Regions from separate parts of the Streptomyces cadmiisoli genome, predicted to be linked through region 1. Evidence: riboswitches for the same ligand, from Rfam matches in the RefSeq annotation. Region 1 holds a riboswitch; each other region holds the start of a gene.
What was found. Region 1 has a riboswitch for cyclic di-AMP ahead of DN051_RS23100 (LysM peptidoglycan-binding domain-containing protein). Riboswitches for the same ligand answer to the same signal wherever they lie in the genome.
Positions count from the first base shown of each region.

Region 2: linked by a shared signal. The riboswitch ahead of DN051_RS32810 (C40 family peptidase) and the one ahead of DN051_RS23100 (LysM peptidoglycan-binding domain-containing protein) in region 1 are both predicted to bind cyclic di-AMP.
Region 3: linked by a shared signal. The riboswitch ahead of DN051_RS11310 (M23 family metallopeptidase) and the one ahead of DN051_RS23100 (LysM peptidoglycan-binding domain-containing protein) in region 1 are both predicted to bind cyclic di-AMP.
Region 4: linked by a shared signal. The riboswitch ahead of DN051_RS08460 (M23 family metallopeptidase) and the one ahead of DN051_RS23100 (LysM peptidoglycan-binding domain-containing protein) in region 1 are both predicted to bind cyclic di-AMP.

Region 1 covers NZ_CP030073.1:5,300,744-5,302,935, reverse strand. Annotated here, with positions in the region: gene eno (phosphopyruvate hydratase) at 1-312, opposite strand, end outside; gene DN051_RS23100 (LysM peptidoglycan-binding domain-containing protein) at 744-1,421, opposite strand; cyclic di-AMP (ydaO/yuaA leader) riboswitch at 1,426-1,593, opposite strand; gene DN051_RS23095 (transglycosylase family protein) at 1,877-2,192, opposite strand, start outside.
Region 2 covers NZ_CP030073.1:7,442,518-7,444,709, reverse strand. Annotated here, with positions in the region: gene DN051_RS32820 (ABC transporter permease) at 1-396, shown strand, start outside; cyclic di-AMP (ydaO/yuaA leader) riboswitch at 1,161-1,338, shown strand; gene DN051_RS32810 (C40 family peptidase) at 1,342-1,815, shown strand.
Region 3 covers NZ_CP030073.1:2,696,666-2,698,857, reverse strand. Annotated here, with positions in the region: gene DN051_RS11315 (M16 family metallopeptidase) at 1-539, shown strand, start outside; cyclic di-AMP (ydaO/yuaA leader) riboswitch at 741-905, shown strand; gene DN051_RS11310 (M23 family metallopeptidase) at 919-1,683, shown strand; gene DN051_RS11305 (GntR family transcriptional regulator) at 1,873-2,192, shown strand, end outside.
Region 4 covers NZ_CP030073.1:2,034,956-2,037,147, forward strand. Annotated here, with positions in the region: gene DN051_RS08460 (M23 family metallopeptidase) at 217-1,218, opposite strand; cyclic di-AMP (ydaO/yuaA leader) riboswitch at 1,223-1,383, opposite strand; gene DN051_RS08465 (alpha-galactosidase) at 1,687-2,192, opposite strand, start outside.

The DNA of each region.
Region 1 (2,192 bases):
GTTGTCGGTGGCGTCCAGGTCGAACATCGCCTGGTCGATCAGGCGCTGCTCGGTGGCGTCGTAGCCGACCAGCTCGGGGCCGATCTGCTCGATGACGGCCAGGACGGCCTTCTCGACACCCTTGCCCTGGTAGCGGTTGGGGTCGCCGTCGCGGAGCTCGATGGCCTCGAAGGCACCGGTGGAGGCGCCGGACGGAACGGCGGCACGACCCGTGCTGCCGTCGTCGAGGCCGACCTCGACCTCGACCGTGGGGTTGCCTCGGGAGTCCAGGATTTCCCGGGCTACGACGACGTCGATGGACGGCACGAGCATCTCCTTCGTGGATGTGACGCGATTGAGCAGGGCCGCAGCGGCTCTGCGAGATGAGCCTAACCGGCTCCGTGGGATCGGCCAGCCGGTCGCCCATCCCGTGGACGGAACCGAGAGTAAATTGTTTCCGAACGGAACAAAGACGGTTCCGGAAAAGTCACGGCCAGGACGGTGACGCCGAGGGGACGGCGGCGGCCGACGCGAGGCCCGGCACGAGCGGGGCGCGCGGGGCGACGGCGGCCGGGCGGGGACGGGAGCGGCGACGGCGCGGCGACGACTCGGGCCGGCTGCCGGGCGGGGCCGGCGGCCGGTGGAGAGCGGGGTACAAAAGCCCCGCCCCGGTGCGTACGGGGGAAAACGCACCGGAGCGGGGGGCCCGGGACAGCCCGTGGGGGCGGACCGTCCCGTGGACGGAGAGGCCTCGGCCGCGTTCCTTACTTCAGGTGCAGCTGCTGGCCCGGGTAGATGAGGTCGGCGTCCTCGACGATGTCCTTGTTCAGCTCGAACAGCTTCTCCCAGCCGCCCTCGACGCCGCGCTCCGCGGCGATCGTGCTGAGCGTGTCGCCGGCGACGACCTTGTACTCTCCGTCGCCCTTGACGACCTTCTCGCCGGTCGGGGTGGTGACGGTCTTCGGCGCGGCGGGGCGCCCCTGCGAGCGGGAGGCCGGCTGCTGCTCGGCGGCGCGGGTCTCGGCTGCGCTCGGCGCGGGGGCCGGGGCAGCCGAGCCGCCGTTGTACGGGGCGTTCGACAGGCCGGTGCCGCAGTGCGGCCAGGCACCCTTGCCCTGGCCGGCGAGCACCTTCTCGGCGGTCGCTATCTGCTGTTCCTTGGTGGCCCGGTCGGCGGAGGCGGCGTACTGGGTGCCGCCGTACGCGGCCCAGGTGGAGGCGGAGAACTGCAGGCCGCCGTAGTAGCCGTTGCCGGTGTTGATGGACCAGTTGCCGCCGGACTCGCACTGGGCGACGGCGTCCCACTCGGACGCGGTGGCGGCGGAGGCGTTGCCGGCCGCCATCAGCGGGGCGGCGACGGCGGCGGAGGCCACGCCGGCGATGGCGATGGCGCGGGTGGCCTTGAACGGACGACGGTGCTTGCCCTTGCCGGAGAACAGCATGGATGGATCCCCTCACCGACGCCTGCGAGGTGAGCTGTCGGGTTCGGGCCGGTTGAGTTGCCCGGCCACGCCTCTGTGGGAGGCATGGCTTCACCCCGAGTCGTGCCGGCTCAACTGCCCGGCACGGCGCTTACCTTGGGTCCCCCGCTCCTGCCTACGGCGCATGACGCGACGACTGTTCCCGGGCTGCCACTGGCAGGACTCGGCGTTGCGGCAGCCGGGGCTCGTGTTGGCGAGCGGTCCTGACCGTAGACACGCGATCGGCGGAATTTCAAAGACGATCAGGGCCTCTGAGACTCATCCCACACTTTCACCAAAACGGACATTACGTGTGAAGTGCGGCGTGAACTCCCTCTGCTTTTCGCCCGTTTCGCCCCCGACATCCAGCGTCCGACCGGGAGTGATGCGGTCGGGGTCGATACCGACCGCATCCGTGTCGCGCAGTGGGGCGCGGGTCATCCGGCCTGGCCGTCAAGGGAGTCGACGAGGTTCCACAGGCCGCTCCCCTCCTGCACGACCGAGGTCTTGTCGCCCGCGATACCGCCCGCGGCAGCGCCGCGGGAGGCGTGGCGACCGGAGGACCCGGACGAGCCCGCACCGTCGGTGCTCTCGTCGGCACGGTCCCCGCGGTGCTTGCCGCCACCCTCGGAGCCGACGCCGATCAGGCCGGAAAGACCACCGCTTGACGGAGTTTCGTCCGAATTGTCGTCCGTCGAGGGAGTACCGGATCCCTGCGGATCGGTGGGGCTCGCGGACCCGTCGGTCGGGTCC
Region 2 (2,192 bases), 2.1 Mb from region 1:
CGGTGGGCGGAGGCCGCGGTGTTCGCCCTGGCGTCGCTGGCCGTGAGCAGCGCCGTCGCCGGACTGGCCGCGCTGATGGGCCAGGCGGGCGTGGCCGTCGTCGCGACCACGATGATGCTGCTGGGCAATCCGTTCTCCGCGGCGGGTTCGGCCCCGCCGATGCTGCCCGAGCCGGCCGGGACGATCGGCCAGCTGCTCCCGCCGGGTGCGGGGGTCTCGCTCCTGCGGTCGGTGGCGTTCTTCGACGGCGCCGGCGCGTCCGGGCCCTTGCTGACGCTCGGCGTGTGGACGGTCCTCGGCCTGAGCGCGATGCTGGTCGGCGGCGCGCTCAGGCGCCGGGCCACCGCCGGGCACGGGGAACCCGCCCGCGCGCCGATGCCGGTAGCGGTCGGCTGAGCGCCGGCACCCACCGACGGACCGTGTGCCCCCGCTGTAGCGGACGGGGGCACACGGTCTTCCGCGTCCGGGGGGCCGTCGGCTCGCCCCGCGCATGCCGTCGCCGGGCCCGATCGCCCCATGCGCCCCGACGCGCCCGCGTGTCCGCTGATCAGCCGTCACCTCGGCGCGGCGGGCCGGCCGGCGCGGATCGAACCGGCCCGCGTCGGCGGCACCGGCCGCGGTCCGCGCGCCGGCCCCGCGCCGGTGCCAGAAGCCGCCGCGCCGCACGACGGGTTCGCGCCGATGCGCCGAAGGGGTGAAACCGAGCCGTGCTCCGCAACCTCCGCGCGGGCGCAGCGCGTCCTGGACGGTGACCGCCGACCGGCCCGGGCGGATGTTCCGCCGCGCTCCGACAGTTGACGAACCATCCGGCGGCCCGTCGTGTCGACACTCACCGCGGCGTGTCCGGACCGGAGTTGAAACGGACCAAACGGCGTACCCCCGCACGGCGTATTTCCACGTACATTTTCGGGGCCTCCGCACTTGCGCAACACGAGGGCCCTCGGGGCGGAATTGATGGTTCCACCGCTGGTCCGGGGGCTCGTGGCGCCCTTGACATCCGTTCGATCGAGGGGCTGTCCACCCGAATGGGCGAGTGGTGAGTAACGCCACAAACACCCGCTTCCGTTGGGATTTTCAGACTTCGGTACGTCAAGATCCCTGTCTGACGACAAGCCCCCGCCACAGCGGCGGGGCGGTCCGGGCGGACGCCGAGTCCTGCCGCCGCCCGGATGCCCGGTCGACAGGAGTGGATCGGCAGGAGTGGAGGACCCAGCACGACGGGTCGCCGGAACGCACGTTCCGAGCAGCCCTTGGGGTGAAGCCGCGGTCACGCGGCCGGGCCACTTCGCCAGCCCGAATCCGACAGGTCATCCTTCACAGGCGGCTGACGAAGGGTTGCGCATGACAGCGCTCAATCGTGTCCCGTCGCTCATGGCCCGGGCCGGCACGGCCTCGGCCCTCACCCTTGCCGCGGTGGGTGGATCCGTCGTGGCTCCCGGCTTCGCGACCGAGGCCGCGGCCGCCTCGCCGTCGTTCAAGGCGCTGCAGATCGCGGCGTCGAAGCAGGGCTCCCCGTACAAGTGGGGCGCCACCGGTCCGCGCAGGTTCGACTGCTCCGGACTCACGCTGTACTCGTTCAAGAAGGCCGGCAAGAAGCTGCCCCGTACGGCGGCGCAGCAGTACAACAAGACCCGCCACATCTCGGCGAAGAACCGCAGGGCCGGAGACCTGGTGTTCTTCCACTCGGGGTCGAGCGTCTACCACGTCGGAATCTACGCCGGGAAGGGGAAGATCTGGCACGCCCCGAAGACAGGGGACGTCGTCAGGCTGCAGAAGATCTGGACGAGGAGTGTCTGGTACGGCCGGGTCTCCTGACCCCTGGGGCGCGGTGGAGGCGTCCTGACGCGCCGCCACCGCCCCGCCCATGCCCCCGGCCCGCTCCGCTTCCCGGAGCAGGCCGGAAGCCGCCGACGCCGTCCGTGAGCCCTCCGGGACGCGGGCGGCACGGCACGCCGCCCCCGGCGGCCCGGACTGCCCGCCCGCGAGTCCCCCGCGCGGTACGGACGTCCGGAGCGGCCCGAACAGCAGGAGCGCCCGGGTCCGGTGGCCGAAGCCCACGGGGCCGGTCCCGGCGCTTCCCGACCGCCGCACGGCGACCACGCGGCCTGCGGAAGTCGCCGCGGGGCCTGCCCGGCCCCTCGCGTCGTCGTGTCGGACAGGTCCAGGGTGCTCGCGTCCACGCCCGTTGCGGC
Region 3 (2,192 bases), 2.6 Mb from region 1:
AGGTCCTCGGCACGTACTGCCTGGGCGGCACCCTCACCTCCCGTCTGGACCGCGTCCTGCGCGAGGAGAAGGGCTACACGTACGGCGTGCGCGCGTTCAGCCAGGTGCTGCGCTCCGCGCCCGACGGCAGCGGTGCCGCGATGCTCGCCATCAGCGGCGCGGTCGACACGCCGAACACCGGCCCGGCGCTCGAGGACCTCTGGACGGTGCTCAGGACGCTCGCCGCCGACGGTCTGACCGACGCCGAGCGGGACATCGCCGTGCAGAACCTCGTCGGGGTGGCGCCGCTGAAGTACGAGACCGCGGCGGCCGTCGCGGGCACGCTGGCCGACCAGGTCGAGCAGCACCTCCCCGACGACTACCAGGCGACGCTGTACCAGCAGCTCGCCGCGACCGGCACCGTCGAGGCGACCGCGGCCGTCGTCAACGCCTTCCCGGTGGACCGCCTGGTGGCGGTTCTCGTCGGTGACGCGGCGCAGATCAAGGAGCCCGTCGAGGCTCTGGGCATCGGCGAAGTGACCGTCGTTCCGGCCGAGTAGGGATCCGGACGGCGGCACGCGCGCGGGAGCCCTGGTGAAGGAAGAGTCACCAGGGCTCCCTTATGTCCGGATTGGGGGAGAGGTTGCCTGTCTGGCCTGTGGCATGCGCTACAAAAGCGGTGTTCCGTTTGGGGATTGAAAGATGCCCCGTTTAGCGTCATCCGGGCTGTCCGTCACGCAGTGCGCCGCGTCCGCGGCACCGGACAGCCATCGCCGAGTCCCCGTACGGCGCGAGCCAGGGGAGCCGGGGACCCAATGATGCAGTCCCTGGGGTGAATCGGACGCCCGCGCCCAGCGAGGGTGTCCGTAGGAGACCTTCCTGCTCCGAACCCGTCAGCTAACCCGGTAGGCGAGAAGGAAGGAAAGGACAAGCCACTACATGGCGTTCACCCGCGCCACCGGGAAGCATCGTCGTCCCGGCCGGATGCAGCGCACCACCGCCCGTGCGGCGGGCGTCGCAGCGCTCACCACCACCGGCGTCATCGGCACCCTGGCCGTCTCCGCGTCGGCCGCCGAACCGGCCGCCGAGCAGACCGGGCTGATGCCGGTCATCACCCTGGGCGACTCGGTCGCCGAGCAGATCGACGCCCAGGCGGTCGCGCAGCAGCAGGCGGCCGAGGAGGCCGCCGCCGAGCGGCGCGCGGAGGCCGCGGCGAAGAAGCTCGCGGAGCAGCGGGCCGAGGAGGCGCGCGAGGCCAAGGAGCGCGCCGCCCGCGAGGCCGAGCGCAAGCGCCTCAACACCTACGTCCCGCCGATCGGCGGCTCCTACATCTCGACCGGCTACCAGGCCGGCGGTTCCCTGTGGTCCTCCGGCAGCCACACCGGCATCGACTTCCACGCCGCGAGCGGCACGCCCGTGCACGCGGTCGGTTCCGGCACCGTCGTCGAGGCGGGCTGGGACGGGGCGTACGGCAACCAGGTCGTCATCCGGATGAACGACGGCTCGTACACCCAGTACAGCCATCTCTCGTCCATCGCGGTCTCCGTCGGCCGGACGGTCACCCCGGGCGAGCAGATCGCCCTGTCCGGCGCCACCGGCAACGTCACCGGACCGCACCTCCACTTCGAGGCCCGCACGAGCGCCGAGTACGGCTCGGACGTCGATCCCGTGGCCTACCTCCGTTCGCACGGCGTGAGCCTCTGACGACGGACCCCCCGCGCCACCCGAAAGCCCCGGTTCACCGAACCGGGGCTTTCGGTGTTTCCGGTGCCTGTTTGTCCAAAAAATATCTATGGATTCCGGCCCGCCGTCGGAGATTCCAGCTCATTGGAATAGAGTCACGAACACGCGTCACTCGTCGACGTTTCACGGGGATTAAGGCGGAGGTCGGTCATGCGTATTCCGGCGCACTCGGTGTGCACGGCGATCCGGGACGACATCGTTGCCGGTGTCCACGAGCGCGGCAGCCGGCTCACCGAGGAACTCCTCGCGCGCCGCTACGGCGTCTCGCGCGTCCCCGTCCGGGAGGCACTGCGCACCCTGGAGGCCGAGGGGTTCGTGGTGACCCGGCGGCACGCGGGCGCGTGCGTCGCGGAACCCACCGAACTGGAGGCCGCCGACCTGCTGGAGATGCGCATGCTGCTGGAGCCGCTGGGCGCCGCGCGGGCCGCGCAGCGGCGCACCGAGGCCCACATGAAGGTTCTGCGCGGTCT
Region 4 (2,192 bases), 3.3 Mb from region 1:
AAGCCACTGCCAAAGGATTGGTCAACTGCGGAATACGGCGCGGGTGTCGGCGGGCACGGGCCCAGGGACGGCGGCAGCGGACGACGGACGGCGCGACGACGGGGCGGCGTGAGGTCGGACGGCGTGACGGCCGGACGGCGTGACGGCCGGACGGGTACGCCGAAGGCCGGGCCCCGGGATCGGGGTCCGGCCTTCGGCGGCGTGCCGGGGCGGGCGTCAGCCGACGGAGACGCCGTGCGAGCCGAGGTAGGCGACGGGGTCCACGTCCGAGCCGTAGTCGGGCGTGGTGCGGATCTCGAAGTGCAGGTGAGGGCCGGTCACGTTACCGGTCGCACCGGAGTATCCGACCTGCTGGCCCGCGGTCACCGTCTGGCCGCTGGAGACGGACAGCGAGGACAGGTGAGCGTACTGGGCGTAGTAGCCGTCGGCGAGCCGGATGACGACCTGGTTGCCGTACGCGCCGGCCCAGCCGGCCGAGACGACCGTGCCCGCACCGACGGCCTTGAGCGGGGTGCCGGTCGGGGTGACGAAGTCGACGCCGGTGTGGTAGCCGCTGGACCACATGCTGCCCGCGACCTTGTACGCGGTGCCGACGCCGCCGTCCACGGGTGCGACGTAACCGCTGGAGGGGGTGGCGGTGCCGGCGGTCCGGTCGGCCGCGGAGACGTCGGACGACGACTCCCCGGACGATTCCGCCGCGTACCCGGCAGCGTCGGACCGGCCCGAGGACTCCGAGGCCGGAGCGGACTCAGCCGGAGCGGACGAACCCGATGCTTCGGACGAACCGGACGAAGTGGTCGAAGGCCGCTCCGTGTCGGCAGCGGCCTTGCCGCCTATCACGAGCTTCAGACCGGGGTGGATCAGCGAGGGATTCCCGCCGACGGCCTCACGGTTGTCCGCGTACAGCTCCTGCCAGCCACCACTGACATTCTGCTCCTCGGCGATCTTCGAAAGACAGTCGCCGACCTTCACCGAATAGGTCTGCACGGCCGCTCTCTTCGCGGCGGACTTTTTCTCGGCGGATTTCTGCTGAGGGGCGCTCTTTTGCGTCGCGGCGGACTGGAGCGCCTTTCCCGGAGCGGATTCCGGGGTGGCGGCGTGGGCGCCGGAGACCCCCATGAACGGGAGAGCGAGCGCGGCGCCACCGGTGCCGGCGACGGCGATGGAACGGGTGAAACGCTGAACCTTGGGACGGCGGTGTTTACCCTTCGCGGGCATGGCGAATTCCTCTCCGTCGCCTGCGAGGTGAGCTGTCGGGTGCGGGCTGGAGATGCCCGGCCGCGCCGTGGCGCGGCTGTACCCCAAGCCGTTCCAGAGACCGGAACAGGCAGTTGTACCTGTGGGTCCCCCGCTCCTGCCGTAACGGGTGGGTGTGCGCGGGCACCGGGCGGCGGCAGGATTCGGCGTCCGCCCGGATCGGTCTGGAACGTAAGCGACCGAGACGCAATGGGACAAGCAAGAGGTTCCGCGCGAACCTCATCTTCTTGATCGGTTCACCGAATCAACGGTCACCCTCCGTGAATTCCGGATCTTTCCGCACCGGCAAATGCCCTTGATAGGCGTATGAATTACGTGAACATGACGGGCGACTCACGGTCACGAATATGACGCTCCTCACGTGACATCGCTCCAGGTTCCTTTACTCCGGAGCGAGTTGGAATGAAAGCGTCAATTCGGACAGAACAGTCAGATGCGACGCAGACGAAGAACCGTCGCATCCAGGTCGCCACGCAGCCCTGTGCGCAATCCGTGGTGCAGCAGCACGGCACCTCTGTACGTTTCGCCCGTTTCGCGGCATTCATAGGAGGCCGCGGGATCGAGCCCCCGCAGCCGCAGCGCCGGAACTGGCTCCCCGTAGGACTGCGCCTGGAGCCAGGCGAGGACGACGCTCTCGTCCCCGCGCACGTACTGCACGGCGCTGAGCCCGCCCCGCGGCGGGCGCAGCCGGTGGAGCTCCCCGCGCTGCACCAGCGGCCGGATCTCCTTGTACAGGGCCACCCAGTCACGGGCTTCGGCCAGCTCCGCGTCGGTCCAGCGGGTGAGATCGCCGCCCACGCCGAGCACGCCGGCCATGGCGCTGACGAAGCGGAAGCGCAGCGAACTGGCGCGGCCGTTCAGCTGGGTGTTGGGACTGTCGGTGACCCACGCGGCCATGACGCGCGCGGGGTGGACCTGGCTGAAGCCGTCCTGGA